DNA from 4 places in the Dorea sp. 210702-DFI.3.125 genome. Region 1 is predicted to be linked to each of the others. Evidence: predicted binding sites of a transcription regulator. Region 1 holds the regulator's gene; each other region holds the start of a gene.
The links. Region 1 encodes HrcA, which represses chaperone genes, less so after heat shock. Its sites were predicted from a motif close to TGTTAGCACTCNNNNNNNNNGAGTGCTAACA; they were not measured.

Region 2: the regulator HrcA is predicted to act here: its motif matches at 4,429-4,459, upstream of groES (co-chaperone GroES).
Region 3: the regulator HrcA is predicted to act here: its motif matches at 5,761-5,791, upstream of LI164_RS14885 (Hsp20/alpha crystallin family protein).
Region 4: the regulator HrcA is predicted to act here: its motif matches at 2,410-2,440, upstream of htpG (molecular chaperone HtpG).

The regions. Positions count from the first base shown of each region.
Region 1 covers NZ_JAJCNF010000004.1:127,363-135,482, reverse strand. Annotated here, with positions in the region: gene LI164_RS03695 (flavin reductase family protein) at 1-382, shown strand, start outside; gene LI164_RS03690 (polysaccharide deacetylase family protein) at 446-1,216, shown strand; gene LI164_RS03685 (replication-associated recombination protein A) at 1,259-2,578, shown strand; gene LI164_RS03680 (hypothetical protein) at 2,685-2,978, shown strand; gene hrcA (heat-inducible transcriptional repressor HrcA) at 3,236-4,279, shown strand; gene grpE (nucleotide exchange factor GrpE) at 4,297-4,932, shown strand; gene dnaK (molecular chaperone DnaK) at 4,946-6,823, shown strand; gene dnaJ (molecular chaperone DnaJ) at 6,939-8,120, shown strand, end outside.
Region 2 covers NZ_JAJCNF010000011.1:27,690-35,809, forward strand. Annotated here, with positions in the region: gene LI164_RS07065 (N-acetylmuramoyl-L-alanine amidase family protein) at 1-555, opposite strand, end outside; gene guaB (IMP dehydrogenase) at 786-2,240, opposite strand; gene groL (chaperonin GroEL) at 2,415-4,040, opposite strand; gene groES (co-chaperone GroES) at 4,109-4,393, opposite strand; gene LI164_RS07085 (hypothetical protein) at 4,514-4,828, opposite strand; gene codY (GTP-sensing pleiotropic transcriptional regulator CodY) at 4,856-5,641, opposite strand; gene topA (type I DNA topoisomerase) at 5,705-7,786, opposite strand; gene dprA (DNA-processing protein DprA) at 7,860-8,120, opposite strand, start outside.
Region 3 covers NZ_JAJCNF010000045.1:6,982-15,101, forward strand. Annotated here, with positions in the region: gene LI164_RS14850 (MATE family efflux transporter) at 1-186, opposite strand, end outside; gene LI164_RS14855 (cytochrome c biogenesis protein) at 724-1,053, shown strand; gene LI164_RS14860 (winged helix-turn-helix transcriptional regulator) at 1,056-1,808, shown strand; gene LI164_RS14865 (peptide deformylase) at 1,809-2,219, shown strand; gene LI164_RS14870 (PhoH family protein) at 2,336-3,706, shown strand; gene LI164_RS14875 (HD domain-containing protein) at 3,764-4,396, shown strand; gene LI164_RS14880 (Hsp20/alpha crystallin family protein) at 4,585-5,043, opposite strand; gene LI164_RS14885 (Hsp20/alpha crystallin family protein) at 5,187-5,609, opposite strand; gene LI164_RS14890 (hypothetical protein) at 5,883-6,515, opposite strand; gene LI164_RS14895 (sodium-dependent transporter) at 6,779-8,120, shown strand, end outside.
Region 4 covers NZ_JAJCNF010000002.1:31,700-39,819, reverse strand. Annotated here, with positions in the region: gene LI164_RS01315 (hypothetical protein) at 1-96, shown strand, start outside; gene htpG (molecular chaperone HtpG) at 189-2,243, opposite strand; gene LI164_RS01305 (hypothetical protein) at 2,671-4,557, opposite strand; gene LI164_RS01300 (hypothetical protein) at 4,542-6,053, opposite strand; gene arsS (arsenosugar biosynthesis radical SAM (seleno)protein ArsS) at 6,279-7,241, opposite strand; gene LI164_RS01290 (C-GCAxxG-C-C family protein) at 7,263-7,691, opposite strand; gene LI164_RS01285 (phosphotransferase family protein) at 7,726-8,120, opposite strand, start outside.

The sequences.
Region 1 (8,120 bases):
GAACCTGACGACAAAAGATCTGGTAAAAGCGACGGATTGGTGCGGGGTGCGTTCAGGAAGAGATGTGGACAAATGGAGTGAAATGCATCTGACTCGCGGAAATGCTCAGACACTTATCTATGCTCCGATAATTGAGGAAAGTCCAGTCAATATTGAGTGTCAGGTCGTGAAAGTCGAAGAGTTGGGTTCACACCACATGTTTCTTGCAAAAGTGACCGGCGTGCAGGTGGATGACCGGTTCATGCAGGATAATGGAAAATTTGCACTGAACAAAACAGGACTTCTGGCATATTCCCACGGGGAATATTTTGATCTTGGAAAATCACTTGGAACATTTGGCTACAGTGTGAAAAAGAAGAAAAAGGTGAAAAAGAAAAAATAATAAAGCGCAGGATTTCATATATATAAAGAGACTGGTAGTGCAAAGGTAACAGGTTTCTTTATTATGAAAGAATGGAAATTAAAAAAAGTGATACAGATTCTTACAGCGTGTCTGGCAATGATAGTTGTTTTAAATGTTTCAGGAATTTCTATGAAAACAATGCAAACAATTGATATTAATAAGAAAGAATCAAAAACGAACCGACGAGATTCAAATCTGCAAATGGAGTCAGAAACACGGGAAACAATATCTCGGATTTTGAATGAGCAGATACAGACAGAGCTGCCTCAGATTGCCATTACATTTGATGACGGACCCAGTGTGTGCACACCGGCACTTTTGGACGGATTAAAAGAACGAAATGTAAAGGCGACATTTTTTCTAGTAGGAGAAAATGTTGAGACCTATCCGGATATTGTGAAACGAATTTATGAAGAAGGACATTTAATTGGAAATCACACGTATCATCATGTTGAGATTACGAAACTTTCTGATGAAGAAGCAATGTATGAAATTAACAAGACTGATGAGCTGATTGCGGCAATTACCGGACAGCGCGTGCAGTATATCCGTCCGCCCTTTGGGGTCTGGCAGAGAGAACTGGAGAATTATCTGGATGTATTACCTGTCATGTGGACGGTAGACCCTTTGGACTGGACTACGGAAAATATAGATGAAGTTGTGAATAAAGTAGTGTCGCAGGCGAAGGAGAATGATATTATTTTATTACATGATTGTTATAAATCATCGGTAGAGGCGGCGCTTCGGATCGTAGATCTTTTAAAGGCAGAAGGCTTTGAATTTGTGACAGTAGATAAACTGATTCTTGAGTAAGGAAAACCAGAAGAAATCAGGAAGAATGGAGATAGAAAAAGCATGGATTTGTTTGAATATGCAAGACAGAAAAATATGGATCAGGAGGCACCGCTGGCGTCCAGGCTTCGGCCGACAACGCTGGAGGAAGTGGTGGGACAGCAGCATATTATTGGAAAAGACAAGTTGTTGTACCGTGCAATCAAAGCAGATAAGTTAAGTTCTATTATCTTTTATGGGCCGCCGGGAACCGGTAAGACGACACTGGCGAAAGTGATTGCCCATACGACAAGTGCAGAATTCACCCAGATCAATGCAACGGTGGCAGGCAAGAAAGATATGGAAGAAGTGGTACAAAAAGCGAAAGAGACGCTGGGCATGTATCAGAAGAAGACCATTCTTTTTGTAGATGAGATTCATCGTTTTAACAAAGGACAGCAGGACTATCTGCTTCCATTTGTGGAGGACGGAACAATTATTCTGATTGGAGCTACCACGGAGAATCCTTATTTTGAGGTCAATGGAGCATTAATTTCCCGTTCCAGTATCTTTGAACTTCATCCGCTTGAAAAAGAAGATATCAAAACACTTTTGAAGCGGGCAGTCTATGATCAGGAAAAAGGTATGGGAAGCTATCATGCGGAAATTGACGAGGAAGCACTGGAGTTCCTTGCAGACATTGCAGGAGGAGATGCGAGAAATGCATTGAATGCTATTGAACTCGGGATTCTCACGACAGAACGAAGTGCGGACGGAAAAATCCATATTACACTTGACGTGGCGTCCGAGTGTATTCAAAAACGTGTAGTGCGCTATGATAAGACAGGAGACAATCATTACGATACGATCTCTGCATTTATCAAAAGTATGAGGGGGTCAGACCCTGATGCGGCAGTATATTATCTCGCAAAAATGCTATATGCAGGGGAAGACGTGAAATTTATTGCCAGAAGGATTATGATCTGTGCATCGGAAGATGTTGGAAATGCAGATCCGATGGCGCTACAAGTGGCTGTGGCAGCAACCCAGGCAGTAGAGCGGATCGGAATGCCGGAATCGCAGATCATTTTATCTCAGGCAGTGACATATGTGGCAACAGCACCAAAGAGTAATGCGGCAGTCAAAGCAATCAGTGCCGCCATGGAAAATGTAAGAAATTATAAAACTACGGTGCCGGCGCATTTGCAGGATGCTCATTATAAAGGTTCACAAAAACTTGGACATGGTGTGGGTTACAAGTATGCACATGATTATCCGAACCACTATGTGGAACAGCAATACATGCCTTCCGAAATCCAAAAAGCAAAGTTTTATGAGCCGAGTGACAACGGACATGAAAAAGAAATAAAAGAATGGATGGAGTTTTTAAAGAAGAATTCATAGAAAAGCTTGAATTTTTTATAGAGAAAACGTATAATCGAAGCAGAATCTGTACTGTCGTCAGAAATGTGGCGCCAGAGTGTATGTTATTATCAGGAGGGAAAATAAAATGAAGGTATACGATTCAGTAAACAAAACAGAAGTAGAAGTAGACGGAACACAGGGACTTATCGACATTATGGTATCCGGACGTCAGGTAGACATTTATCTTAAAGGAGAGAAATCTGATGCAGATGGATATCTGACATGGGATGTTGAGCACTGGTCAAGCATTGACAAGCAGAGATTTATCCGCTGCTATTCTTACAAAGGAAAGGTTCTGACCGAGTCAACAGGACACAACATCTACGATTTACAGAACGACTTCAAGCCAGAAGAGGCAGAGAAGATCGAGTTAAGCTAATATAAAAAATCAAAGTAGCTGAAAACAAAAGAATTTAAATCTGTAATAAAAAAAGAAACTGACAGATGCAATTTTTCCCAATTGCATCTGTCAGTTTCTTTCGTATAATGGAAAGATTATTTTTCTTCATATTTATTTCACAAAAAAAGTAAGAAATGTTGTTGACAAAAGTCAAATCGAGTGATACATTAATAGTCGAAAGGTGTTAGCACTCCAATATAATGAGTGCTAACAAATCCGAAAGAAGGAGGCATATGATGATTCAGGAACAGGAACTGAGCGAACGAAAATTAAAGATCCTTCAGGCAATCATTAAGAATTATCTGGAGACAGGCGAGCCGGTGGGTTCCAGAACAATTTCCAAGTACACGGATCTGAACTTAAGTTCAGCAACTATTCGTAATGAGATGGCGGATCTGGAAGAACTTGGATATATTTTACAGCCTCATACGTCTGCTGGACGTATTCCTTCGGACAAAGGCTACAGACTCTATGTAGATATGCTGATGGAGCAGAAAGAACAGGAACTAAGTGAGATGCAGGATCAGATGCTTGAGAAAGCAGATAAGATGGATCAGCTTCTGAAACAGGCAGCAAAAGTTCTGGCGAACAGTACGAACTATGCGACATTGGTTTCTTCACCGATGAACAATCGTAACCGGATCAAGTTCATACAGCTTACGATGGTTGATGAGGAACAGATGATTGCAGTAATCGTACTTGAGGGAAATGTGATCAAGAATAAGATTATACATGTAGATGAGCCAATCAACAATGAAAACTTGTTAAAGCTCAACATGCTTCTGAACACAACACTTAATGGTATGTCTATAGAAGAGATTAATCTTGGACTGATTGCGAGACTGAAAGAAGGAGCCGGAATCCACAGCGAGGTTGTGGGGAATGTACTGGACGCAGTTGCAGATGTTATTCAGGTCGATGAAGACATGCAGATCTACACAAGCGGTGCAACAAACATTTTCAAGTATCCGGAACTTAGTGACAAGCAGAGTGCACAGGAAATTATCAGTGCATTTGAAGAAAAGCAGCAGCTTACAGATCTCGTTACACAGACATTATCCAATGAAGAGAACACAGGCATTCAGGTATATATCGGAGATGAAGCTCCGGTGAAGACTATGAAAGATTGCAGTGTTGTCACCGCCACTTATGAATTAGGAGACGGTGTGAAGGGAACGATAGGTATTATCGGACCGAAGCGAATGGATTATGAGAATGTGTTAAAGTCAATGAAGCGTCTCCAGAGTGAACTGGATCAGATGTTTCATAAAGAGGAATAGAAAGGTGGAATTGATCCTTGGAAGATAAAGAAAAGAAAAGCCAGGAAGATATGGTAAAAGAAGCCGTAGAAGAGGCAAAGAAAGAAGCAGAAGCTTCAAAAGATGAAGCAGAAGAAGCCAAGACAGAAGAAGCTTCAGAAGAACAGGAAGCAGAGACAGAGAATCAGACAGAAGAAAAAGCTTCCAAAAAATTCTTCGGCAAGAAGGATAAGAAAGACAAAAAGGACGAGAAGATCGAAGAACTGACAGACAGACTTACTCGTCAGATGGCAGAGTTTGATAACTTCCGCAAACGTACAGAAAAGGAAAAATCCCAAATGTACGAAGTAGGAGCGAAAGATATCATAGAGAAGATTCTCCCGGTGGTAGATAACTTCGAAAGAGGATTAGATGCAGTTCCGGAAGAGAAAAAAGAAGACCCGTTCATTCAGGGAATGGAAAAGGTCTACAAACAATTTATGACGGTTCTGGAGAGCGTTGAGGTTAAGCCGATAGAGGCGCTTGGCAATCAGTTCGATCCGAATTTCCATAATGCAGTGATGCATGTGGAAGATGAAAACTTCGGAGAGAATGAAGTCGCAGAAGAGTTCCAGAAAGGTTATATGTATCGTGACTCAGTAGTGAGACACAGTATGGTAAAGGTAGCAAATTAAGGAGGAATAGATCATGGGCAAAATTATTGGTATTGACTTAGGAACAACAAACAGCTGTGTAGCCGTTATGGAAGGTGGACAGCCAACAGTTATTGCAAATACAGAAGGAGCAAGAACAACACCATCAGTTGTAGCATTTACAAAGACAGGTGAGCGTCTTGTTGGTGAGCCTGCAAAACGTCAGGCAGTTACGAATGCAGAGAGAACAATCTCTTCTATTAAGAGAGAGATGGGATCTGATTACAGAGTAACAATCGATGATAAGAAATATTCTCCACAGGAGATTTCAGCTATGATCCTTCAGAAACTGAAAGCAGATGCAGAAGGATACTTAGGAGAGAAAGTAACAGAGGCTGTTATCACAGTACCTGCTTACTTCAACGATGCTCAGCGTCAGGCAACAAAAGATGCTGGTAAGATTGCAGGACTTGATGTAAAACGTATCATCAATGAGCCTACAGCAGCAGCACTTGCTTATGGACTTGACAATGAGAATGAGCAGAAGATCATGGTATATGACCTTGGTGGTGGTACATTTGATGTATCTGTTATCGAGATTGGTGATGGAGTTATCGAAGTATTATCAACAGCAGGTAACAACAGACTTGGTGGAGATGATTTCGATCAGAAGATTACAGACTACATGATTGCTGAGTTCAAGAAACAGGAAGGCGTTGACTTATCTACAGATAAGATGGCACTTCAGAGATTAAAAGAAGCTGCAGAGAAAGCGAAAAAAGAGCTGTCTTCCGCAACAACAACAAACATCAACCTTCCGTTCATCACAGCAACTGCTGAAGGACCGAAGCATTTTGATATGAATCTTACAAGAGCTAAATTCGATGAGTTGACACATGATCTTGTTATGAAGACATCTGAGCCGGTACAGAGAGCTCTGTCTGATGCAGGAATCACAGCATCTGAACTTGGTCAGGTACTTCTTGTAGGTGGATCAACACGTATCCCTGCTGTACAGGAAGAAGTAAAACGTCTGACAGGTAAAGAGCCAAGCAAATCTCTGAACCCAGATGAGTGTGTAGCACTTGGAGCATCTGTTCAGGGCGGTAAACTTGCCGGAGATACAGGCGCTGGAGATATCCTTCTTCTTGATGTAACACCACTGTCACTGTCTATTGAGACTATGGGTGGAGTTGCTACAAGACTGATTGAGAGAAATACAACAATTCCTACAAAGAAGAGCCAGATCTTCTCAACAGCAGCAGATAACCAGACAGCCGTTGATATCAACGTTGTACAGGGTGAGAGACAGTTCGCAAAAGACAACAAGTCTCTCGGAAGATTCCAGCTTGACGGAATCGCACCAGCTCCAAGAGGAGTACCGCAGATTGAGGTTACATTCGATATCGATGCAAATGGTATTGTAAATGTATCTGCAAAAGACCTTGGAACAGGTAAAGAGCAACATATCACAATCACAGCAGGATCCAACATGTCTGATGATGAGATTGATAAGGCTGTAAAAGAAGCAGCAGCATTCGAAGCTCAGGATAAGAAACGTAAAGAGGGCATCGATACAAAGAATGAGGCAGACGCTTTAGTATTCCAGACAGAGAAAGCAATCCAGGAGGTTGGAGATAAACTGGATGCTAATGATAAAGCAGGTGTAGAGGCTGACTGCAAGGCACTGAAAGAAATTCTTGAGAAAGTAAACATGGACGATATTACAGACGCTCAGATCGCTGAGATCAAAGCTGGTAAAGAGAAACTTTCTGAAAGTGCTCAGAAACTGTTCACAAAGATGTATGAGCAGGCAGGAGCAGCTGCACAGGGAGCACAGGGAGCAGGTGCTCAGGCAGGACCAGAGGCAGGACCGGCACCGGATGGATTCCAGGGAGACGATGTAGTAGACGGAGATTATAAAGAAGTCTAAAGCATAAAATGGCGGAATAATACCGCATCGAATGCGAAGGCTGTTCCGCGGAATGTGACTGAATTTTAAGGAGGTCAGGTTTCGCGGAACTTCCTTTTATTAAGGAGAGAAAGTAATGGCAGAAGCAAAGAGAGATTACTATGAGGTTCTCGGCGTCAGCAAAGATGTCGATGAAGCGACTTTGAAAAAGGCATATCGTAAAGTTGCCAAAAAGTATCATCCGGATATGAACCCGGGAGATGCAGAGGCGGAGAAGAAGTTTAAAGAAGCTTCGGAGGCATATGCGATACTTAGTGACCCGGAAAAGAGACGTCAGTATGATCAGTTTGGTCATGCAGCATTTGAAGGTGGAGCAGGAGGAGCCGGCGGATATGGCGGCTTTGATTTTAATGGAGCTGATTTCAGTGACATCTTTGGCGATATCTTTGGTGACATATTTGGTGGTGGAAGAAGCAGAGGCCGCAGCCAGGGACCGATGAAGGGTGCAAGCATTCGAAAGACTGTAAGAATTTCTTTTGAAGAAGCAGTATTTGGATGTGAGAAGGAGCTTGACGTAATTTTAAAGGATCCATGCCCGAAATGTAATGGAACAGGTGCAAAACCAGGAACAACCCCAGAAACATGTTCAAAGTGTGGTGGAAAAGGTCAGGTTGTATACAGCCAGCAGTCACTGTTCGGTATGGTACAGAATGTCCAGACTTGTCCGGATTGTCATGGAACAGGTAAGATTATTCGTGAAAAATGTCCGGATTGTGCCGGTACAGGATATATTTCCAGTAAGAAGAAGATTTCTGTCAAGATTCCGGCAGGAATTGATGACGGACAGAGTGTAAGAATTCGTGATAAAGGTGAACCGGGAGTGAATGGCGGACCAAGAGGAGATCTTCTTGTGCAGGTCACAGTATCCAGACACCCAATTTTTCAGCGTCAGGATGTACACATTTTCTCAACGGTTCCGATTTCCTTTGCACAGGCAGCACTTGGTGCAGATATCCGCATCAAGACAGTAGATGGGGAAGTTATCTACAATGTGAAACCAGGTACTAAGACAGATACGAAAGTGCGCTTGAAAGGAAAGGGTGTTCCATCACTTCGTAATCCGCAGGTTCGCGGTGATCACTATGTAACACTGGTGATCCAGACACCGGAGAAGTTGAGCCATGAGGCAAAAGAAGCACTTCGTAAGTTCGATGAACTGGCGGGAAATACACTAAATCAGGCAGGAAAAAATGACGGTGAGAAAGAAAAGCCGGAAAAGAAGAAAAAAGGATTTATGGATAAAGTAAAAGAAGCCTTT
Region 2 (8,120 bases), on a different contig from region 1:
GAACTTCAGACAAAGCCACGCTGTCAGTTGGACCATAGAACGATAAGTCACATCGTTAAACTTTCCAGTCGCATCCGGATGGCAACATTCGATGGATACTGTATCATAATTCCTGTCATTCGATGCATACGCCACTTCCCAGGTCGGAATACACTGCACGATCTCCCCGTTCAGTCCCACCACGAAATTACTGCTGGCTTTCGTCTCGTGACTGTCTTTTAACCCTTCAAAATAATTCCGGTTACCTATAGCCGTTGCTCCAGGATTAGCTGTATAGTGAATAACAATCCCTGTAATCTTGTCTGTCTTCTCCTGCGATCTGGAATATGGATTCGGTGTCAGAAGCTCCACGTCAATATCAGGCTTTGATGCATCCACTGCTTTCGTATCCACCTCATAATACTTATTGGAAAAAAATCCCGGATTATTTATTTTTATAATCAACATGACCACTAGCACAATTCCAAGAATAAGAAAACCCAGCCGGATATTCCGCTGGGTCTTTCTTTTCTTCTTTGTCGTGCTTAGAGTTCTTCTTTTTCTGTTCCTCTTCATCCGCACGTTCTTTGCCCCGCCTTTTTCTGATTCAAGAATGCCCCAGGCATTCTTGCTGCCCGCCACCTATAGAGGTGGAGTCATCACTCATCTGATATATATTCTACATATTCCAGCGAAACATTTTATGAATGAATTCTTATTAATTTATGAATTTTATTATCTGCTGTTCACTCAGCCACAAATTCTATCTTTCAATGCAAAAGCAGCTCACCAGTGAATTACTGATCTTACTCGTCTACGCTGTAGTTCGGAGCTTCTTTTGTGATGTGGATGTCATGTGGGTGACTCTCTTTTAATGATGCAGAAGAAATCTTGACAAATCTTCCTTTTTCCTTCAGATCTTCGATTGTCGGTGCTCCACAGTAACCCATACCGGAACGAAGACCTCCCATTAACTGGAATACAGTATCTTCTACGCTTCCCTTGTAAGCGACACGTCCTTCGACACCTTCCGGTACCAGTTTCTTGGCATCTGTCTGGAAGTAACGGTCTTTACTTCCGTTCTCCATAGCGGAGATAGATCCCATACCACGGTAAACCTTGTATTTTCTTCCCTGATATAACTCAAATGTTCCAGGGCTCTCGTCACAACCTGCAAAGATACTTCCCATCATACATACATTTGCTCCGGCTGCAATTGCCTTTGTCATATCTCCTGAGTACTTGATTCCTCCATCAGCAATAATCGGAATTCCATATTTATCTGCTGCTTCATAGCAATCCATAACTGCTGAAATCTGAGGCACACCAATACCTGCGATGATACGTGTTGTACAGATGGATCCAGGTCCGATACCAACCTTAACTGCATCAGCTCCTGCTTTGATCAGATCCTCTGTAGCCGCTCCTGTTGCAACGTTACCAGCAATAACCTGAAGATCCGGGAATTTAGACTTGATCATATCCACTGTGCGGATAACATTTGCTGAATGTCCGTGTGCAGAATCAAGAACAACAACATCAACCTTTGCATTAACAAGCTCCTGAGCTCTCTCAATACAGTTTGCTGTAATACCAATAGCAGCACCACAAAGAAGACGTCCCTGTGAATCCTTTGCTGCAAGAGGGTATTTGATCTGTTTTTCAATATCTTTAATTGTAATAAGTCCTTTTAAGTGAAAATCCTTATCTACAATTGGAAGTTTCTCTTTTCTTGCTTTTGCAAGGATTCGTTTTGCTTCCTCCAGTGTAATTCCTTCCGGTGCTGTGATGAGCCCCTCAGAAGTCATAGACTCTTTGATCTTCTTTGAGAAATCTTCCTCAAATTTCAGATCGCGGTTCGTGATAATACCGACCAGCTTTCCGTTCTCTGTGATCGGCACACCTGAAATGCGGAATTTAGCCATTAATTCATTAGCATCTGCCAGTGTATGATCCGGTGAAAGATAAAATGGATCTGTAATAACACCATTCTCAGAACGCTTTACTCTGTCTACCTCTTCAGCCTGAGCCTCAATAGACATATTCTTATGAATGATACCGATTCCTCCCTGACGAGCCATAGCAATTGCCATACGATGCTCTGTAACCGTATCCATACCTGCACTCATCATCGGTATGTTAAGGTGGATCTTCTTTGTCAGATATGTTGACAGATCAACCTGATTCGGAATTACTTCTGAATAAGCTGGTACTAAAAGTACGTCATCAAATGTAATACCTTCTCCAATAATCTTTCCCATGATTATTATCCTCACTTTCCTTTGTAATATTTAAAAGCTATGATACAAAAAACAGTCGGCATTTGTCAACCATTTTCTCTATTTTACCACAAATTGTATTAAAAAGAAAACTCCCTAAAGGGGGAGTTTTCATAATACTAATCTATGATTATTAGAATTGCTAATACACTATTCTTACATCATTCCCATGCCTGCTCCGCCGCCTGCTGGCATTGCCGGAGTATCTTCTTTGATGTTCGCTACACAAGACTCTGTTGTCAGAAGCGTAGATGCTACACTTGTTGCGTTCTGAAGTGCACTTCTTGTTACTTTAGCCGGATCAAGAATTCCTGCCTCTACCATATCTACATACTCTTCTGTCAATGCGTTAAATCCTACGCCCGGTTCAGACTCAGATACTTTATTGATAATAACAGAGCCTTCCAGTCCTGCATTTGCAGCAATGTGGAATAATGGAGCCTCCAGTGCTTTGAGAACTACATTAGCTCCTGTCTTTTCATCACCTTCCAGTGTTGCAGCATATTTTGCTACTTCTTTTGCTGCATGGATATATGCAGAACCGCCACCGGAGATAATTCCTTCTTCTACTGCTGCTCTTGTTGCTGCCAGAGCATCTTCCATACGAAGTTTTGCTTCTTTCATCTCAACTTCTGTTGCTGCTCCGACACGGATTACTGCAACTCCGCCTGCCAGTTTTGCAAGTCTCTCCTGAAGTTTTTCTTTATCGAATTCAGATGTTGTATCCTCAATCTGAGCTTTAATCTGAGCAACTCTTGCCTGGATGGAATCTTTGTCTCCACAGCCGTCTACGATAACTGTATTCTCTTTCTGTACTTTGACTGATTTTGCACGTCCAAGCTGATCCATAGTAGTATCTTTCAGCTCTAATCCAAGCTCCTCAGAAATTACCTGTCCGCCTGTCAGAATAGCGATGTCTTTGAGCATCTCTTTTCTTCTGTCACCATATCCAGGTGCTTTTACAGCAACAACATTGAATGTTCCACGCAGTTTATTTACGATCAGGGTTGTAAGAGCTTCACCCTCAACATCCTCTGCAATGATCAGGAGTCTGGATCCTGACTGAACGATCTGCTCAAGTACTGGAAGGATTTCCTGAATGTTGCTGATTTTCTTATCTGTGATCAGAATATATGGATCCTCCAGATTAGCTTCCATCTTATCCATATCTGTTGCCATATATGCAGAAATGTATCCACGATCGAACTGCATTCCTTCTACAAGGTCAAGCTCTGTTTTCATTGTCTTAGATTCTTCGATTGTGATAACACCATCGTTAGAAACCTTCTCCATAGCATCTGCTACCATCTGGCCTACTTCCTCGCTTGCTGCTGAAATAGCTGCAACCTTAGCGATCTGGTCTTTACCGTTAACTTTGCTGGACATGTTCTTAATTGCCTCAACGGCTGCATCTGTAGCTTTCTGCATTCCTTTACGGAGAATGATCGGGTTAGCACCTGCTGCCAGGTTCTTCATTCCTTCATGTACCATAGCCTGTGCAAGTACAGTAGCTGTTGTTGTACCATCTCCTGCTACATCATTTGTTTTAGATGCAACTTCTTTGATGATCTGAGCTCCCATATTCTCAAATGGATCTTCTAACTCGATTTCTTTTGCGATTGTAACACCATCATTTGTAATCAGTGGTGCACCAAATGATTTGTCAAGTACTACGTTACGTCCTTTTGGTCCAAGTGTCACTCTTACTGTATCTGCTAACTGATTTACTCCTGCTTCCAGGGCTGCTCTTGCTTCTGCTCCGTATTTAATTTCCTTTGCCATGATTAAACTGCCTCCTAAATTAGACTTTACTGATTTCACACAAAATATTTAAAATTAACAAACATTCCTTATTCGATGATTGCTAAAATATCATCCTGTTTCACAACAATATATTCTTCGTCTTCAATCTCAACAGATGTTCCTGCATATTTAGAATAGATAACCTGCTGTCCTACTGTTACGTTCATCTTCACTTCTTTTCCATCAACAGTTCCGCCTGGTCCAACTGCCACAACTTCTGCCTGCTGTGGTTTTTCTTTAGACTGTCCAGGTAATACGATTCCTGACTTTGTAGTCTCCTCAGCCACGATCTGTTTCAATACGACTCTGTCTCCTAATGGTACTAATTTCATATTTATTCCTCCTTGCTTTAACATCTCTTTTATGTTGTTAGCACTCATAAAAAGAGAGTGCTATTAAAAACTCTAGGTATAAAATAGCACTCTCTTTCTCTTTTGTCAACACTCTTTTATTTATTTTATCTTGTTTATATTTTTTTCATAAAAGCCGTTTTGTACACGAAATACTAAGACTTTTCCGACTTTATTACAGTATCTTTCACGTATGACGCCCTGGCACCAGATTTCTTTTTTTTCACTATTGATCGTACATCTATATACTCCATCCAGCAAAAAACTTGTGATATCTGATTTTCCTGCAATTAAGTATATGTTCTCTTCTTCCGGATCATACCGGATTACTTTACAATGATGAATGATTTCATCTTTTTCTCCATCTTCCAAAAACGTCCGCGTCATCTGAAGCAGCGCCGGACACTCTTCATACATGTTGTCCATCCTCCGATTTTTCAAAGTTTAACCTCTGTTCTTTTCTTCCTTGATGTGCTCCAGTTCTGTAAATACATAATCATTTACAACTTTGATATAAGTTCCTTTCATTCCTGATGAACGAGATTCAATCACGCCTGCACTTTCAAACTTGCGCAGAGCATTTACAATTACAGAACGGGTGATTCCAACTCTGTCTGCAATCTTACTTGCAACCAGAATTCCCTCTGAGCCATCCAGCTCATCAAAAATATGAATGATCGCTTCAAGTTCTGAATAAGATAATGTACTGATCGCAGACTGTACAATGTGTTCTTTTCTTGTCTCCTCTGCACTTTCTTCGTTAACAGAACGGAGCATCTCCAGTCCTACAACTGTTGTTCCATACTCGCTGAGAATGATATCATCAATCTCATATGGTTTATCTACTTTGTAAATGAACAATGTTCCGAGACGCTCTCCTGCAATATTGATTGGCGTGATGATTGCCTGATATCCTCCGCTTGCCTCAGCAGAAAATCCCAGTGTCTGAAGATTTACATTCTCCTTTGTTGATAAGATACTAAGCAATCTCTCGTTCAACATACCATCAATATGCTCGCCAACCTCACAGGCAATCAGTTCTCCAATCGGCTGTACATTCAGGCATCGACTTTTTCCAAGCACCTTTCCTTTTTTACTGACTACCAGAACATTTGACTCCAGTATCTCAGTCAAGACATCACAAATGTCATTAAATACAACCTTGCTCGAATTATTGTTGTGTAGTAATTTGTTGATTTTTCTAGTTTTATCTAATAATTGTACGCCCATATGCAATTCCTCCATCTATGAGTGTATATTATCATACAATTCACGCTTATTCAATAAATTTCCTTAATTTTCTTTCTCTTTTTTTATACTTTCAGTGTAACCACATTGTTCATTGCTGCAAAGAAGTTTATTTCCTTTTTCTACCATATAATTTCCACACTGAGGGCACTTCTTTTCAGACGGTTTTTGCCAGGACATGAACTCACATTCCGGATTATTTTCACAACCGTAATAACGTCTTCCCTTCTTCGTTTTGCGAATTACTACATCTTTTCCGCACATCGGACATTTTACACCAATCTTTTCCAGATACGGCTTTGTATTCCGACATTCCGGGAATCCCGGACATGCCAGGAATTTTCCATGCGGACCGTATTTGATAACCATGTTTCTGCCACATTCTTCACAGATTACATCCGTTACTTCGTCCTCGATTTTTACCTCTTCCAGTTCTTCTTCCGCTTTTTTCACAGCTGCGTCCAAATCCGGATAGAAATTTTCAATAATCGTCTTCCATCTGACTTTTCCTTCCGCAACACCGTCCAGAAGACTTTCCATATTTGCCGTAAAACTGACATCCACAATACTTGGGAATGAATGCATCATTATATTATTAACAACTTCTCCAAGTTCTGTCATATAAAGGTTTTTATTTTCCTTCGCAACGTATCTTCTATTTATAATCAATGTAATTGTCGGTGCATAAGTACTTGGGCGTCCGATTCCCAGCTCCTCCAAAGTCTTTACAAGAGACGCCTCTGTGTAGTGCGCCGGCGGCTGTGTAAAATGCTGCTTACTGTCAAACTGTTCCAGAGAAAGTTTACTGTTCTCATCCAGTCCCTTTAAAAGCACACCCTTCTCGTCTTTTTCTTCTCCCGCCTCCGTATAAATCAGACGGAATCCTTCAAATGCAATCTTTGATGTTGCAACATTGAAACGATATTTTCCTGCTGCGATTTTTACAGAAGTGGTCTCATAAACTGCAGGCATCATACGGCTTGCAACAAAACGTTTCCAGATCAGCTGATACAGGCGGAACTGGTCACGGGACAAGGAATCCTTCAACATAGCCGGAGTGCGGGTAACATCCGTCGGACGAATTGCCTCATGAGCATCCTGAATCTTCTGACTGCCACTTTTCCTGGCGCCTTCTGCTGCCACATACTGACTGCCATACTGCTCTCCAATATAGCTTCTTACATTCGCATCTGCCTCTTCGGAAATACGGGTAGAATCCGTACGAAGATATGTGATAATACCCACGGTTCCACTTCCCTTGACATCAACTCCTTCATAAAGCTGCTGCGCAATACGCATCGTCTTGGAGGTTGCAAAATTCAAAGCTTTGGAAGCTTCCTGCTGCAGTGTACTTGTCGTAAATGGGACCGGTGCCTTTTTTGTACGCTCTCCTTTTTTGATCTCACTCACTTCATAGTCCGCACCATCAAGCTCCTTTAAAATCTTATTCAAGTGTTCTTTCGACTCAATCGTCATCTTCTCTTTCTCTGTTCCGTAGAACTTCGCGATCAAAGGCTTTCTCTCACCTTTTACGTTCAGCTCTGCATCCAGAGTCCAGTATTCCTCTGGAATAAATGCATCGATTTCCGCCTCACGATCTGCTATAATGCGAAGCGCTACAGACTGCACACGGCCGGCACTTAAACCTCTCTTTACTTTTGCCCAGAGGAGGGGACTGATGCGGTATCCAACCACACGGTCCAGCACACGTCTCGCCTGCTGTGCATCCACCAGATCCATATCGATATCCCGCGGGTTCTTAAGAGATGCCTTCACCGCATTCTTGGTGATCTCATTGAAGCTAATACGATAAACTTTCTTATCCTCCAGTTTCAATGCTTTACTCAGATGCCAGGAAATCGCCTCTCCTTCGCGGTCCGGGTCAGTTGCGAGATAAACTTTATCTGCTTTTTTCACTTCTTTTCTGAGATTTGCAAGGATCTCACCTTTTCCACGTATCGTAATATACTTCGGTTCGTAGTCATTCTCCACATCTACACCAAGTTGACTTTTCGGAAGATCTCTGACATGTCCATTTGACGCAGCCACCACATAATTACTTCCCAGAAACTTTTTGATTGTTTTCACCTTTGCCGGTGACTCCACTATCACGAGATATCGTGCCATATCTGTATCTAACCTCCATGTTATCTGTATCGGGCAAATTCCCGTACACTATTTTCGTTCAAATGCAAATGTTTCATCTCACATCTGACATTCTGACATAATAATTCTTTGCCGTTTCTTTTATATATCCTTCCATCTCCAGCGTCATAAGTGTCTCCATAAGAATCCGTGCATCAAGCCCGGTCTTCACCTGAATCTCACTTACATTTCTGGGGAACAAATCGAGACAACTATACACCACTTTTTCTGTTGTTTCAAGCATTTTTTCATTTTTTAATAATTCTGTAGAGTTTTCAGAAACCTCAATCTGCAGTTCTTTCAGGAATTCTTCCGG
Region 3 (8,120 bases), on a different contig from region 1:
ATTCACAAAGTTCTGTACCGGAAAAACCAGTGACAGGGCAGCCATTGCCTGCTCATTGATCTGAGCTACGAAAAAACTATCTACAATATTATAAAGCGAGTTCACCAACATTGAAATGACCATGGGAAGTGCCATAGAAGTCAAAAGTGGCAGAATCGGCTTTTCTTTCATAAATGTATCATTCATAAAGATTTCCTCCTTAAAAATGTGTTAAGCAAATTATTTCGGACATACAAAAAGCCGTACAATTATAAAAAGCCTATAATTGTGCGGCGAAAAAAAGTTGAACTGAAAAAGTCCACACTGTAGTTTTTAGAATATGTAATTTATAAATGTTATCACTAATCTGATAAATGGAATCAGATTAGCGAAATAAGAATATCATAAAGATTTTTATACGTCAACCTGTCATTTTTATAGGACACCTAAATCTGTAAACTATAACTATAAGAAAGCAAAGAAACAATGGAAACTATATAAATTACAGATTATGTTCAAGGAGGAAGCAGAAGATGAAAGGTTATGCAACATCAGAAGGTTACATGGGATTAGTGCAAGGAAGATATATGTTATTCGCAAGTGAAGTAGATTATAGAGAATATATGGAGGATTAGATAAAATCCTTTTGAAATTGGGCGGAAGATTACATGTGTAATATAGAAGACGAGGTACTACTATTGTGATACAATGGGAATAGATTATAATGTGAAAAGAGGTATTTCCATGGACTTTAAGTATTGTAAATTAGAAATCTTCCTTCCGCCATCTCACCTGGAAGTTTTACAGAAAGCTCTCCAGGAGGTTGATGCGGGACACATCGGCAATTATGATTCCTGTATGTCTGTGAGTCCGGTGACGGGCTACTGGCGTCCGCTTGACGGCTGTAATCCATATATAGGGACGAACGGAGAAATCAGTTGTGAGCCGGAGCTGAAAGTAGAGGTTACAGTATACACAGAAAATGTTGATAAGACAATCGAAGTGGTAAAAGCAGTTCACCCGTATGAAGAGCCTGTTATTAATGTGATACCACTTTGGAGGACAAGCTTTTAGTTATGGATATCATTGAACGGGACATTTATGCCCTGATTGCCTCTGGCGATGGAATTAAAGCACGGGAGATTGCTAAGAAACTGAATAAAGACAGAAGCACAGTGAATCATTATCTTTATAATTCGCCTTATATGAAGGATTTGTGCTACCGTAATGAGAATTATGAGTGGTACGGACTAATCAGGCAGAGCAGACCACACGTGGGGCTGGGTGATTATAGTGGATATTATGGAACAGTAGCTGAGTTTCTGGAACTTACTGAGGATGAATGGTTTCAGATGTTGACGGAAGGCTGCAGGAAGATTGGACGGAATCTTAACGATACAAGAGGACTATTCCATTCATTTCGGGATTCTTATGAGGTGATGAAGAATCTGTTTGCAGATCTTAGTGATGCAGATGTAAAGTTTGATGACTGGGAAATTCTATTTGAATTGCGAATTAAGAAATCCAGATACATAAGAATTTATGCGGACGTGCTGGTGATTACAGAGAATTATGTATTTTCGCTGGAGTTTAAGATGAATGATAAAATACTGGAAGAAGAAATGTCTCAGGCTGCCAAGTACAGCCCTTATCTGGAAGTGTTATTTGGACCGCAGTATGAAGTAATACCAGTACTTGTATTAACAAAGGCGGAGGATTTGTATCAATATGCAGAATTGCCGGGAACAACAGCCGAACTTCCGGTGTGTTCCGGGGATATGTTATTTAATATATTTGATGAATACTTAGGATTTTTGGAGGGAGAATAGATGGTAAGAGAAGTTGTGCATGACGTTTTATTTTTAGGGCAGAAGTCTGAGCCTGCGACGCAGGCGGATAAGCAGGTTGCCATAGATTTATTGGATACTTTGAAAGCTCATGAGGAGGGCTGTGTCGGTATGGCAGCTAACATGATTGGTGTCAAGAAGCGGATTATTGCAGTGAATATGGGATTTATGAATGTTGCCATGTTCAATCCGAGAATTGTGAAGAAAAGTGGTTCTTATCAGACAGAAGAAGGATGTTTGTCACTGATTGGCGTGCGTCCATGTACTAGATATCAGGAGATTGAACTCGAGTATCAGGACATGAACTGGAAAAAACAGCGTCAGAAATATACTGGTTGGATTGCACAGATCATTCAGCATGAGGTGGATCATTGTAATGGAATTATAATTTAATTTACGTATATTTTACTGAATCATGAAGCAAAATCAATATTCTCTTGTTATATTAAATGATGCAAGGTCAACAACTTGCAGAATAAGGTTGAAAATGCAGAGCAGGAGAGATGTTGATGATTAAATCGTATGTGATTGATACTAATATATTGATTCAGGCGCCGTATGCATGTCAGTGTTTTGAAGAAAACCGGGTTATTTTACCATTGGTCGTACTGGAAGAATTGGATGGACTCAAGAAAGCAGAAGGTGAAAAAGGGGCAAACGCCAGACGGGCCATACGTTTCTTAGAAAAGCTTCGAATGAAAGGTGACTTGCTAAAGGGAGTAGAGTTGGAAAATGGTGGTTTTTTAAGAGTCGAGGCTAATTGTGTCGGAGTGGAACTCCCTGAAAGTTTGCCGGAAGATAAAGCGGATAACAGGATTTTGAAAGTCTGCAAAGGGATTTCTGATGAGGAAAAACCAGTAGTACTTGTGACAAAGGATCTGGTGCTTCGAATAAAAGCTCAGATTATGGGGATTGAGGCGCAGGATTTTAGTACAGAGCAGGTAATTGCAGAGGAAGAACAGTATAGTGGCAGACAACAATGCTTTGTAGCGGAGGATAAGTTCAAAGATTTTAAGAAAAAAGGAGTTTCTGTCAAAGAATTATATTTGTCAGATGAAATGGGAAATAAAATTCAACCGGAACTTGTGGAAAATGAATTTATTATTTTAAAAGCAGATCAGTCGTTGAAGAAAACACATCTTGGAAGAGTGGAAGGTAAGAAAGTTGTGCCTTTAAAATACAAAAAGAGTTTACCATATGGAGTGAAGCCGAGAAATTCAGGTCAGTATTTCCTTCAGGAAGCACTTATGAAACCGGCTGATGAGGCACCGCTTGTGATTGTAAAAGGTATGGCAGGCACGGCTAAGACATTTTATTCTCTCGCAGTTGGTCTGGAGAAGATCTTGAATAATCCGACGGGGGAATATCGCAGAATTCTGATTTGCAGACCGAATGCACAGTTTGATTCGGATATTGGATTTTTGCCGGGAGATGAGCAGGAGAAGATATCACCGCTAATGCGCCCAATCATGGATAATCTGGAGCAGTTAATTGATTCTGATGAGGAAGCCCGTTATCAAGATGAACAGGAACTTCAAGGAAAAATAGAAGAAATATTTGCCAGAGGAATCATACAGGCTGAAGCAATGAATTTTATAAGAGGACGTTCATTTGTAAATACATATTTAATCATCGATGAAGCTCAGAATATGACACCAAATCAGGTGAAAGGAATTATTACAAGAGCCGGAAAAGGAACGAAAATTGTGCTGCTTGGAGACCCGAATCAGATTGACCGCCCATTTCTTGATGAGAGAACGAATGGTCTTAGTTATGCATCGGAGTATATGAAAGGAAGTCCGCTTTGCTATCAGATTACGATGTCAACAGAAGAATGTGAGCGATCGGAACTGGCGATGGATGCAATACAAAGATTATAAAAAAAAGAAAGGAAAGAAATTTACTTGGATAAAATAACTTATAAATCAATCAAAAAGATGCCGGAGGTGAATGCGTATATTGAACAGGGAAATAGAGTTTTAGGAATCTTAGGATATACAGAACATTCCAGAGGACATGCAGTAAAAGTTGCCGAGACAGCAGGAGAAATTTTGGAAAAATTAGGATATAACGAACATACAGTAGAACTTGCCCAAATTGCAGGATATATGCATGATATGGGAAATTGTGTCAACCGTGTAGATCATGCACATAGTTCTGCCCTGATGGCATTTCAGCTACTTCGGGAATGGAAGTTTCCAGATGAAGATATCGCGGCAATTGTCAGTGCAATCGGTCAGCATGATGAACAAACTGGGACTGCAGTAGATGCTGTTTCTGCGGCATTGATCCTGGCAGATAAGACAGATGTCAGAAGAAACCGTGTAAGGAATCCAATCAAAGAGAATTTTGATATGCACGATCGTGTTAATTATGCGGCAGTTGCCTCCAGTCTTCAGGTTAATGTTGAGAAGAAAGTGATCTTATTGGAAATTGAACTTGATGAAGAAATATGCTCCATTTTAGATTATTTTGAAATATTCCTACAGCGCATGCTGATGTGTAAAAGAGCAGCAGAAATACTAGGATTAAAATTTAAAATGAAAGCCAATGGAAATAAAATCTGTTGATTATAAAGAATAAAAAAGTATAAATAAAATGCAAATAAAAAGAAGTGCCACTGTGGGATGTGACACTTCTTTTCGTTGCCGAAGCATCTGGAAGAACCTGCCAGTGACAGGTTCTTCCGGTAAGAGGGGAAATTACATTTATGAGAAAATTCTATCTCACAGGAAAACACTCTCAATGGGAGAGAAAATTATCCTTCAATGGAGATGAATTTTTTCTCTGGTTCAGCTGGTTTTGCTTCTTTCTTTGGAATGAAGAGTTTCAAGATACCGTGTTTGAACTCAGCCTTGATATCCTCTTCTGTAACATCTTCTCCAACATAGAACGTTCTCTGGCAGGCACCGGCGTAACGCTCACGACGAAGATAACGTCCTGTATCTTTCTCCTGTTCGTCCTGATCCAAACCTTTTGCTGCACTGATGGTCATGTAACCGTCTTTCAATTCAGCGGTGATTTCATCTTTCTTAAAGCCCGGAAGATCCATCTCTAACTCATAACCGTCTTTTTTCTCTTTGATATCAGTTTTCATAAGGTTGTGAGCATGATGTCCGTAAAGTTTTTTCTCTGCACGACGCTCTGCTTTGTCATCGTAAAATGGAAAGTTAAAGAAATCATCAAATAAATTATCATTAAAAATGCTAGGTAACATAAGTCATTCCTCCTAAAAATATATACTAAAATCGTTATAATCAAATTATTCATCTATGTGATCCGCAGGCGGTTCTTTTGAACCGCCACGGTTACAAAGAAGGTGTAACAAATCTAAAACTTGTATACAGTTTTGCTGTGAAATTATCCTTCAATGGAAATGAATTTCTTCTCCGGTACAGCCTTTGCTTCCTTCTTAGGAATTGTCATCTTCAAAGTACCATTCTCGAAGCTGGCCTTAATATCTTCCTCTGTAACAGCATCTCCAACATAGAAGCTACGGTTGCAGGAACCACTGTAACGCTCACGGCGGATATATTTGCCATCTTCATCTTTCTCATCTTTGTTCTGATTAGATGTAGCATGGATTGTTAAGTAACCATCTTTCAACTCTGCTGTGACATCTTCTTTTTTAACACCTGGAAGATTCATCGTCAGTTCATAATCATTATCATTCTCTTTAATGTCTGTGTTCATGAGGCTTGTATTGCTGTAATCCCATGAATTCCAACCATCATCAAACCAATTGTCCAATAAGTTTTCTCCAAAAATACTAGGTAACATCATAAGTCATATCTCCTTTCAAAAGACATTCATAAAATATATTTAAGCACTGTCGGAGAAATCCGATGTGTTGTGTGCCAGAACCTTGCGGATTAGGAACTTTTTCCTTCTTTTTGTTCCCCTTCCTTTGTTCTAACTGTAATATAGCACCTATTATTAGCACTGTCAAGAGGTGAGTGCTAATTATTTTGTGAAAAATCTGTGAACTGTTTTTTTGTACAAAAATAAGAGGTTGTGGCACTGAATTTTCAATGCTGTAACCTCTTATTTTCAATGTTAATATTTCTTTTGCTGATTTTTCCAATAATCCGCATCATTACGGAAGTTTCGTTCTGCGCCTGTTTTTCCCCATCCCGCGGCAGTACGGGCATCATACTCTGCTTTTAATTGATTGGTACGGGCATCATAACGAGCTTTCGCACGCTGATCCGCTTCACGCTCTTGCCGTTCTCTTTCGGCTCTTTCCTGGTCCCATTTGTTATTTGAGTTATAAGAAACAGTAGAACCGGTATACGAACCGGAATTAACCAGGCGTTCATGTCTCATTATTCGAAACGCAATTCGACCTGCTGATAAGAAAAACCAGGCAATAGGTATTCCCAAAACAAAACCTGCAAGAAAATATGCTACCGTGTTTAACCCTGAAACCACCTGATTTTCACTGACAGTAGACACAAAGAAGCAGCCTATAAAAATTGCGCCTATTGTCACCAACTTCCTTTTCCATAAATATCCTGCAATACATTGCAAGCCCACAAAGTATAAAAAGAGTGTTCCTCCTACAATGATTCCTATAGTTAACAGCCAATTTGAACGAAAGCTAAATGTAAATCCCTTCATCAAAAGAAGAATTAATACAAGCGATCCCAATCCTTTTGCTGCTTTTCCAACAGATTCTTTTGTGTCCATGTTTTCAAATCCCTTTCGTTTTCAGATGAATTTCATTATACAGTATTTTATTCGACAGAGCAATGTGATTATACTGAATACACCGCAGAAATACACTGCTTTCTACACTAGATAAAAGGTGTGATTTGTGATAAAATGAATCAATACGGCAAAAGATAAATCAAGAATAGCCGGGATTAATTTAAAGCCAGGGCATAGAGGCCTTGGGCGTGAGAAAGGGAAAGCCTGATCTGCAATAAGAGCAGATCAGAGGTAAAAGAGAGATGGAAACAAAAAAGAACAAAAGAAGCACCTTTTCGGGGAAGATAGGTTTCGTACTGTCTGCGGCGGGTGCATCAGTAGGATTGGGAAATATTTGGAGATTCCCGTATCTTGCAGCAAAGTATGGTGGAGGAATTTTTCTTCTTATTTATATTTTGCTCGCATTGACATTCGGTTACACAATGATTGTTGCCGAATCAGCTTTGGGACGTATGACAAGAAAAAGTCCTGTAGGAGCATTTAAAGCATTTGGAAAGAAAGCGGGGTGGCTCTCCTTTGGAGGCTGGATCAATGCAATCATTCCAGTGCTGATCGTACCATATTATTCCGTGATCGGAGGCTGGGTCATTAAGTATCTGATTGAGTATGTGAAGGGAAATGGTACAAAACTGGCGGCAGATGGATATTTTTCTGAATTTATTTCAAATGGAGCATCGACAGAAATCTGTTTTGTAATTTTCTGTATGTTCACATTGTCGATCATCTATGCAGGTGTGAGAAATGGAATCGAAAGAGTTTCAAAGTTCATGATGCCGATTTTGGTCGTTCTGTCTGTCATTATCGCGATTTATTCGGTGACAAGACCAGGAGCTATTGAAGGAGTGAAATATTTCCTCGTGCCGAATTTGAAGAACTTTTCATGGATGACGGTTGTGGCGGCTATGGGACAGATGTTCTATTCCCTGTCTATTGCTATGGGTATTCTGATTACATTTGGCTCTTATATGAAAAAAGACAGTTCCATTGAAGATTCTACAAGAAATGTAGAAGTATTCGATACAGCAATTGCAATTATGGCAGGACTTATGATTATTCCGGCAGTTTTTGCATTTTCCGGAGGAGATCCGGATACACTGCAGGCAGGTCCGGCATTGATGTTCATTACAATCCCGAAAGTATTTGCAAATATGGGATTTGGAACAGTTGTAGGAATTTTATTCTTCCTGTTGGTATTATTTGCAGCAGTGACAAGTTCTATTGCACTGACAGAAAGTGCAGTTTCAACCTTTGAAGATGAGATTGGCTGGAGCCGAAGAAAATCTACAGCTGTAATCGGAATTATAATGATTGCTCTTGGCACATTATCCTGTCTTGGATATGGACCGCTGGCATTTGTAGAAATCATTGGAATGCAGTTCCTGGATTTCTTTGATTTCCTGACAAATTCAGTGATGATGCCAATCGCAGCCATGATGACAAGTATATTTGTGTCAAAAGTAGTTGGCATAGACCGCATAGAAGAGGAAATCAGACATGGGGAAGCAGCATTCCGCAGAAAGAAAATATTTGTAGTCATGATCAAATATCTTTGCCCGATTTTTGCTATGATTATTCTGGCAAGTT
Region 4 (8,120 bases), on a different contig from region 1:
GTTACCGTTTCTCTGAACTTCAAAACACTGGCAGCAGCCGGTACCGAAGATTCTGAGATCACTTCATTAATTGATACCATACTTCCAGTAGAATAGAGCATTCAGAATAAAACTGTATAAAAGAACCTGCCCCAAAATTGTGAGGCAGGTTCTTTTATACTTATATCACTATGGATCCAATATTGAATCTATTTTGTCAGAAGCATCATAATATCATTGCTTCTCTGAACAAATGCTGTCATCTCTTCTGGATTTAATGGCTTATGTGCCAGCATAGCCAGATCATACAACTGCTTGCAGATCAAAGATGTATTTTCTCCATCTTCATGTTTCTGTACATACTGTACCAGTGGATGATTTGCGTTCAGGATCAGGGTATTCTCTCCACCCATATCCATTCCCATGGAATCCATTCCATACATCTTCATCATCTCCTGCATACGGCGGCTCTGCTCTGATAATGTCATAATAGAAGCTACATTGCTGTCTTTCAGTTTCTCAACTTTCACATCCAGCTTGTCATTACCAAGCTCTTTGCGGAATGTTGCAGTCAGACTGTCTACAGTCTTCTGGAATGCTTCCTTTTCGTCTTCAGTAACTTCCTCTTTTGCATTATCTGTAACATCTGCATCAATTCTCTGGAACTGAACATTCTGATAGCGCTGCTCAAGCTGTGTAATGAATGGAGAATCAATGTTGTGTTTCAGCACAACTGCATCCTGTCCCTGTGCACGGAACATATTGATATACTGACTCTGCTGAATCTCATCTGTTACATAATAGATAGTTGTCTTCTTCTCTTCTGCATTTTCCTCGGCATTGTCTGGTGCCGCATTTTTATCGAGTTCTTTCAGCTCTCCACCATTTGCTTCTACGCAGTCTTTCAGTGTCAGATATTTTCCGTCGATATCCTTAAAGAGAACTGCATCTTTCATCTTGTCACAGAACTTCTCATCTTTCAGACAGCCAAATTTTATAAATGGACTGATGCTGTCCCAATATTTCTCATAATCTTCACGTTTTGTCTTGCACATACCTGCAAGCTTGTCTGCAACTTTCTTGGAAATGTACTCAGCAATCTTGCCTACAAATCCATCATTCTGAAGAGCGCTACGTGATACATTCAGTGGAAGATCCGGACAATCAATAACTCCCTTTAATACCATCAGGAATTCCGGAATGACTTCCTTAATATTATCTGCAATAAATACCTGGTTATTATACAGCTTGATCGTTCCTTCAATAGAATCATATTCTGTATTAATTCTCGGGAAGTACAGGATACCTTTTAAGTTGAACGGATAATCCATGTTCAGATGGATCCAGAACAACGGCTCTTTATAATCCAGAAATACTTTGCGGTAAAACTCTTTGTAGTCCTCATCACTGCACTCATTCGGATGTTTTGTCCAGAGCGGATGAATATCACTTAAGGATTCCGGACGCTTTTTAATCTTTACTTTATCTTTTGCAGGTGATACTTCTACAACTTCTTTTTCACCATTTTCATTCTCTTTTTCTTCGGTCTTGGCATCTTCATGAATGTGCTCAACAACCTCATCGTCCTCTTTCAGGTCTGCCTCGTCAATTGTCTCATACTCTGGCTCTGCATTTGCCTTTGATAAGAAAATCTCTACCGGCATAAAGGAACAATACTTCTGGATAACTTCTCTTACACGATACTCGTTCGCAAACTCCAGACAATCATCGTTCAGATACAATGTAATCTCAGATCCTACAGTCTGCTTGTCTCCCTCTGTCATCTCGTATTCCGTTCCACCATTACTTACCCAGCGTACCGGTGTTGCTCCGTCTTTGTAAGATAATGTGTCAATATGAACTTCATCTGCAACCATGAATGCAGAATAGAATCCCAGTCCGAAATGACCGATCATATCGTCTTCTGTTGTCTTGTCTTTATATTTTTCAAGGAACTCTGTAGCTCCTGAAAATGCAATCTGAGTAATATATTCTTCAACTTCCTCTGCTGTCATACCAAGACCATTATCAATGAACTTCAAAGTCTTCTCTTCCGGATTCACTTCTACATGAATTGATGCCTTATAATCATCCGGTAACTGATATTCACCCATTACATCCAGTTTTTTCAATTTTGTAATGGCATCACAGCCATTGGAAATCATCTCTCTGACAAAAATGTCATGGTCAGAATATACCCATTTTTTAATAATTGGGAAAATGTTTTCGCTGCTGATTGAAAGACTACCTTTTTTTGCTTCCATTCTAATCACTCCTGTTTCTGATATTTTAAATTTAATCATTTGTGTTTTGATGCCAGGGATAAAATCGAAATCTACATGAACTTACTCATAAGTAAGCAAATACAAAATCTTGAAATCTCCCCGATTAAATCTATGATAATCCCTTGCTTTTTAAAAGTCAATAGAAAATCAGCACTCTTTTTAATCGAGTGCTAACAATTCTGTGAATTTTATTAAGAAATAGTAAACTTCCTTACGTTCATAGTTTGTTCATGTTTATTTTAAAATTCTTTCATCTCTTTAACATTGTTTCTCCACAACTCTTACATATAATAAAATCATCAACAACAGAAGTTCAGTAATACATTTTGAATAAACTTTTTCATAATACGTGCCGGGTGCCGCTTAGCGGTTACCCGGCATCCTCCCTTTTATGAACCTTTATATATTATTCTTCGTCTGTCTGTTCCTCTTTCGCACTGTCTTTTTTGCGTCTACACAATACCACACCGGCCATTATTAATAGTATTGTTATTATACTTCCAATCACAATCCATTTCAACATGGCAAAATAACGGTTTTCTTTTTCTCCTTGCCGATTTTTCTGCTCCTTTTCTGTCTTTCCAGATAATATTTTTTGAATTGGCGCTGCCGCCTTTTCCAATATCGTCTTCTCTGGAACGATTTCAAATGATATATTTTCTTCTGCTTCATTCCCTGCCAGATCCGCTGCTGTCACGCTTACTGCATATTCGCCTGGATTTGTAATCTGAAATGTATACTTCCCGTCTTCTTTTTTTAATGTCTGCCTTTTTCCATTAATCAACACTTCTTCTATCCAGTCTTCTTTTTTTCTGGAATCTACTTGAAAGTTCAGGATTCCTTCATACTGCGCCCCTTCCTCTACCTGATAAAACTGAATCTTCGGAGGTGTGTGATCTATTACGAATTCCGCTCTTGCCACCGCTTCATTTCCTGCGGCATCTATGGCATTTACCTGTAATGTATGACGCCCCTCCGTATCAATCTCTGTCCCAATCGGATATAACCTTCCGTCCATCTGGATCTGATGGACAAATGTCGTAAAGTCCTTGATAAATACATCCACCGGATAATCCCATGAAAACTTTTTCAGATACTTCCCCTGCAGTTCGTCCACCATCTTTATCACTGGATTCTTAGTATCAATCATAAATTGCAGGAAATGTTCTGACTTCTGTTTTGCCTTATCCACAGCCTGTATACTGGTTTTATAGATTCCATCTTCCTGAAATGTCTTTACAAGACTTGCGGATCCGTTCTTTAAACTCCACTTTTCTTCCGAATCTATGACCTCCGTTTTTTTCTCTCCTTCCGGTTTTTCATAATCAATCACTGCCCGACAGCTTTCTAATTTATTTTCATCAGTTGCCTGGTATTCCAAAGTCACGGGCTGACTGGTAATCAAATAATCGGCTGCCCCTGTTAAACTTACTGTCGGTGCCAGACTGTCAATGAATAACTTCTGCGTTTTCTCCGTTTTATTACCTGCCTGATCTGTGACAGTCACTGTTACCGGCACACCTTCTCCACTTTTTGAAGTCTGTGTGATCAAAAACTCTGACTGATTCTCCTTTGATTTTCCAATAATTTTATTTCCAACATAACATGTAACCGTATCAACCTGACTTCCCCATGCACCATCTTCTGATACCACACGAATCCACGCTTCCTTCTGATACCAGGTAGAAAATCCTTCCGGCGCCTCCAAGGTCACTGTCGGACTTTGTGTATCTATCCGTATTTCTATTGTCTCATCATATTCCGGAATCACATTGCCTTCTTCATCTTCCATAAAGACATGTAAAATATTTTTTCCTTCCTCAAATACTTCACCCTCAAGAGAAATCTTGGTTTTCTGCTCTTCTGCTTCTTGTGATACTATGTATTTTATTCTCCCCTGTAACAAAGTATCTTCCCCATGTTTTAATTCGTACACAGTTGTTCCATAGGCGCCATTATGTGTGATCATAACGGACGGCTTTGATAGATAATATCCATTCTTTCCATCAGCCTTGGAGATTTCCAGCTCATATCTCTTAATCTCGGGCTGCTCCGGTTCCTTGTCTTTGTCTTCATCTTCCCCTCCTGGCTTCTCCGGTTCTTTATCCCCTTCTTCTCCTCCTGGCTTCTCTTGTTCCTTGTCTTCTCCATTAGTTCCATCTGAATTTCCCGATTCTGTTGTCTTTTTCATGTTTTTTTCTGCCTCATTCTGCGCATAAATAACTGCCTGCTGTGTATAAATCATTGCCAGGACTAATATCAATAACGCTCCGGTTCTTATCTTCCTACCCATACATTTTCTCCTTCCATGACTATTCCGTATTCCTGTGCCAATTTTTGAAATTCTGTTTCTTCCTTAATTTCCGGAATCTGATTCAAATACTCTTTTACTGTCTGTGCACAGATTTCTCTGGAAATATCTGAATCTGAACACTGCATACGCATATAAAGAATTCTAAGCTGCTTTGAGTCTTTTAATTCTTCCACTCCTTTCCTGCATATTTCAAGTGCCTGATCCTTTAAGCCTTTTTCTCCCTGTATTTTCACAAGCTTCTGATAAATATCTTCTTTCTTCGACTCCTCTTCCCACTCAAGCATATCTGTATACATTTCCAAAGCCATATCCCAGTCTCTTGCCGTTTCAGCCGCAGAAGCCATATAAGAAGTACATTCTTTTACCAGTCTCTCCTCTGGCTTCTCATCCAGAATTTTCTTACCAATTCTTAAGATTGCTTTTGCATGTTCTTCCGATTCCTCCACTGCATAGCCCCGAATCAGACAGCGCTCATAATCCAGCCTTGAATCGTCCGGCATCCACTCCTCGATTTTCCTGAATATGTTCTCTATTTTCTTTTCATTTGCATATTCCTTTTTCTCATTGCTGCTTTCTTTATCTTCTATCCCAGCCACATACCGCACTAATGCAGCCAGATTTTCCGACATCTGATCTTCCCCGGCATCTTCAAATGCCTGAATACTTTTTTCGTAATCTTCCAGCTCCAGAAAATACAACAATCCCATGGATCTCTGCGCTTCTACGAATGCTTCGCGCTCTGACACTTCTGACATATTTAAACTGTCAGAACTTTCCATCTTAAGTTCTGTGTTCTTCTCATCTCCTTTTTTCTGAATGACCCGGACACTTACTGCGGCTACGAATACACAAATACTTATCATTGCCATAACCGTTCTTTTTTTCGTCCATATTCGTCTATCTTTACTTTTCTTCTCTGTTACATTTGGAATTTCTTTTTGAATTTCGGACATCTGCTTAAATGCCCGTTTTGAATGCCCATCCAGGCATCTGGATATTATTTTTTGAAACTTTACCGTCTCCCGTCTGGTTAATTCCGGGATCGGGTCTGTTACTGACAACAGGTACTGAATTGTCCTGCCTAGTCCGTATATATCTAATTCAATGCTGGCAGCCTGATAATAATTGACTTCAGGTGGAAGAAAGTTCTCCCTCACACTTCTTCGATTCATCTGAACCAGCATTTTTTCATTGGATTCCACACTCATATCAAGAAAATGTAGTGTCATATCCTCCGTGACGATCACGCTGTACGGATTCACATACTGGTAACAAGGATTTCCCCGGCACTTATGTATGCACTCCAGTTGATCTGCAAGATCACGGATCCATAAAAATAATTGTTTTTTTGTAAGGTTCGGGTGATATTTCAACCACTGAATAAGTGACTTTCCTTCTACATAATCAGAGCTGATATAACATTTTTGATTATGTTCGATTAGGCGAAGCACCTCGTAACCTTCCCTTTCGCCCATCCGCATTCCTCCCATCTGTATTACTTTTTTGGAATTATCGGTGTGATTTCATATTGTGACAAATTCTGATTCTCTTCGACCTGGCAGAAGTTTTCTCAGATAAATTAGAGTGATTATTATCATACGCGAAAAAAGAGAAAAATGCAAGAAACATTTTGTTGCATTTTCCTCTTTTTATTCATAATTTTTCTTTTTTAAGCAGCCTGCTTAGTCTGTTGCGCCGCCTCAGCTTGAACCGGCTCCTGCTGTACAGGCATAACAGTGTTTATCCATCCGGATTTTCCGGGCTGTATAAGGTTTTCCTATCCAATCAGCTATAGTCTCCTTCGAAAAGATTGGAAGCCCTGCTGCCAGGTTAAAATCACAGTCATACAGCTTTCCGTCATAATCTACCGAAATCTGAAAACGACACATCAAAGCTTCCACCGTTGCCGGGTTGAAAGCATCATACAACTTCTTCATATACCCTGAAAGATTCCCGGATCTTCGGAGAAATGCTCCAAATCGTCCCATTGGATTGTTGTAAAGTGTATACAGGGCATTGAACACAATTCCAAAATCTGCTTCCAAATGCTCTTTATACTCTAGTTCCATAGCGGTCTGATCCGGTGGAAAAAAGGCTCCCGCCGGATTGTACACCATGTTCAGCACCAACTCAGGATTCTTTCCATAACCAAGTGTATTTAATTTCTGTAATACCTGTATTGCCCCGTCAAATGTACCGGTTCCCCGTACTCGATCCATCTGATCTGCCCTATAATAAGGCAGGGAACATACAATTTCTACTTTCTGTCTGGCATAAAATTCAATCAAATGTTCATATTCCGGATTCAACAGAACTGTCAGATTGGTTCGCACGATTACATGACTACAGACTTTGCATGCCTCTGTAACAAGCCATTCAAAATCCGGATTCATCTCCGGCGCTCCACCTGTAATATCAATGGTCTGCACTTGTTGTTCTCTTGCAAATTGAATACAATCTGCCATCACTTCCCGGGACATCACTTCCGTCCGGTTCGGTCCTGCACACACATGACAATGCTTGCACGCCAGATTACAGACACGGCCAATATTCATCTGAAGCACATCCAACCTGTCTGCTGTATTCATCATCTCTGGATCAATCTGTGTCTGAAACACAGGTATCTGATCCAAATCATGAAAATCATTAATTATCTCATCCATAAAAACCTCTTCATATATCTGCTAGAATATCTCTTTTAGTATAGTGATACTATCTTTTACGACTTCCGGACAGAAATCAAATAACAATCCTTCATCCAGAATCTTCTGCATCTCTTCCGGCTTGGAAATATCATGCTTTAACAGCCCTTTACAATTACAGACAGCATATTTTTCCTGGAATTTCTGTAAAAATTCTGCACGTTTTGCATTCATAATATCCTTCTGCTCCATATGCTCCACTTCGCAATGTCCATATTTTAATCCAAGAACGATCATTGCTCCGACAACAGCACCACAAGTCTCACCAAGACCCATACCGCCGCCAAATGCTGCAGACATCTTGTAAGCTTCCTCTGTTGTAATTCCAAGCTCCTCTGCAAATGCTCCAACTACAACTTGTGAGCAATCAATTCCTTTCATAAATAACTCTGCAATTTCTTTTTTCTCCATAATATTTCTCCTTTCGTGTCATTTTCAAGAATATTTACGGCTCCAGATAGCCCCGTATATTTTTTAAGAAGTCCATATCCAGATATGCATTCAACTTTTTGAATGTGGATTCATTGAAAATCAACTTATCCGGCTGCTGGTATTGAACCCATGCCATAGCACACCATGTAATCCCGCGCAGACATGTGATTGGAATAAATGCATGAGTATGCTCCCGGATCATATCTGTCTTAAACCGATTTCCCACCGCTTTGATGTATGCATCAATAAACTTCTCCATCTCTTCTGAAGTAAGAATGACATCTGTCTTCCAGAATGTAGTCGTAGGTGCCAGGAAATGTCCCAGATCCTGGGCAGGATTACCAAATAGCGGCTTCTCCCAGTCAATCAGGTAATTGGACTTTCCTTTCCCGTTGATCAGGAGATTCG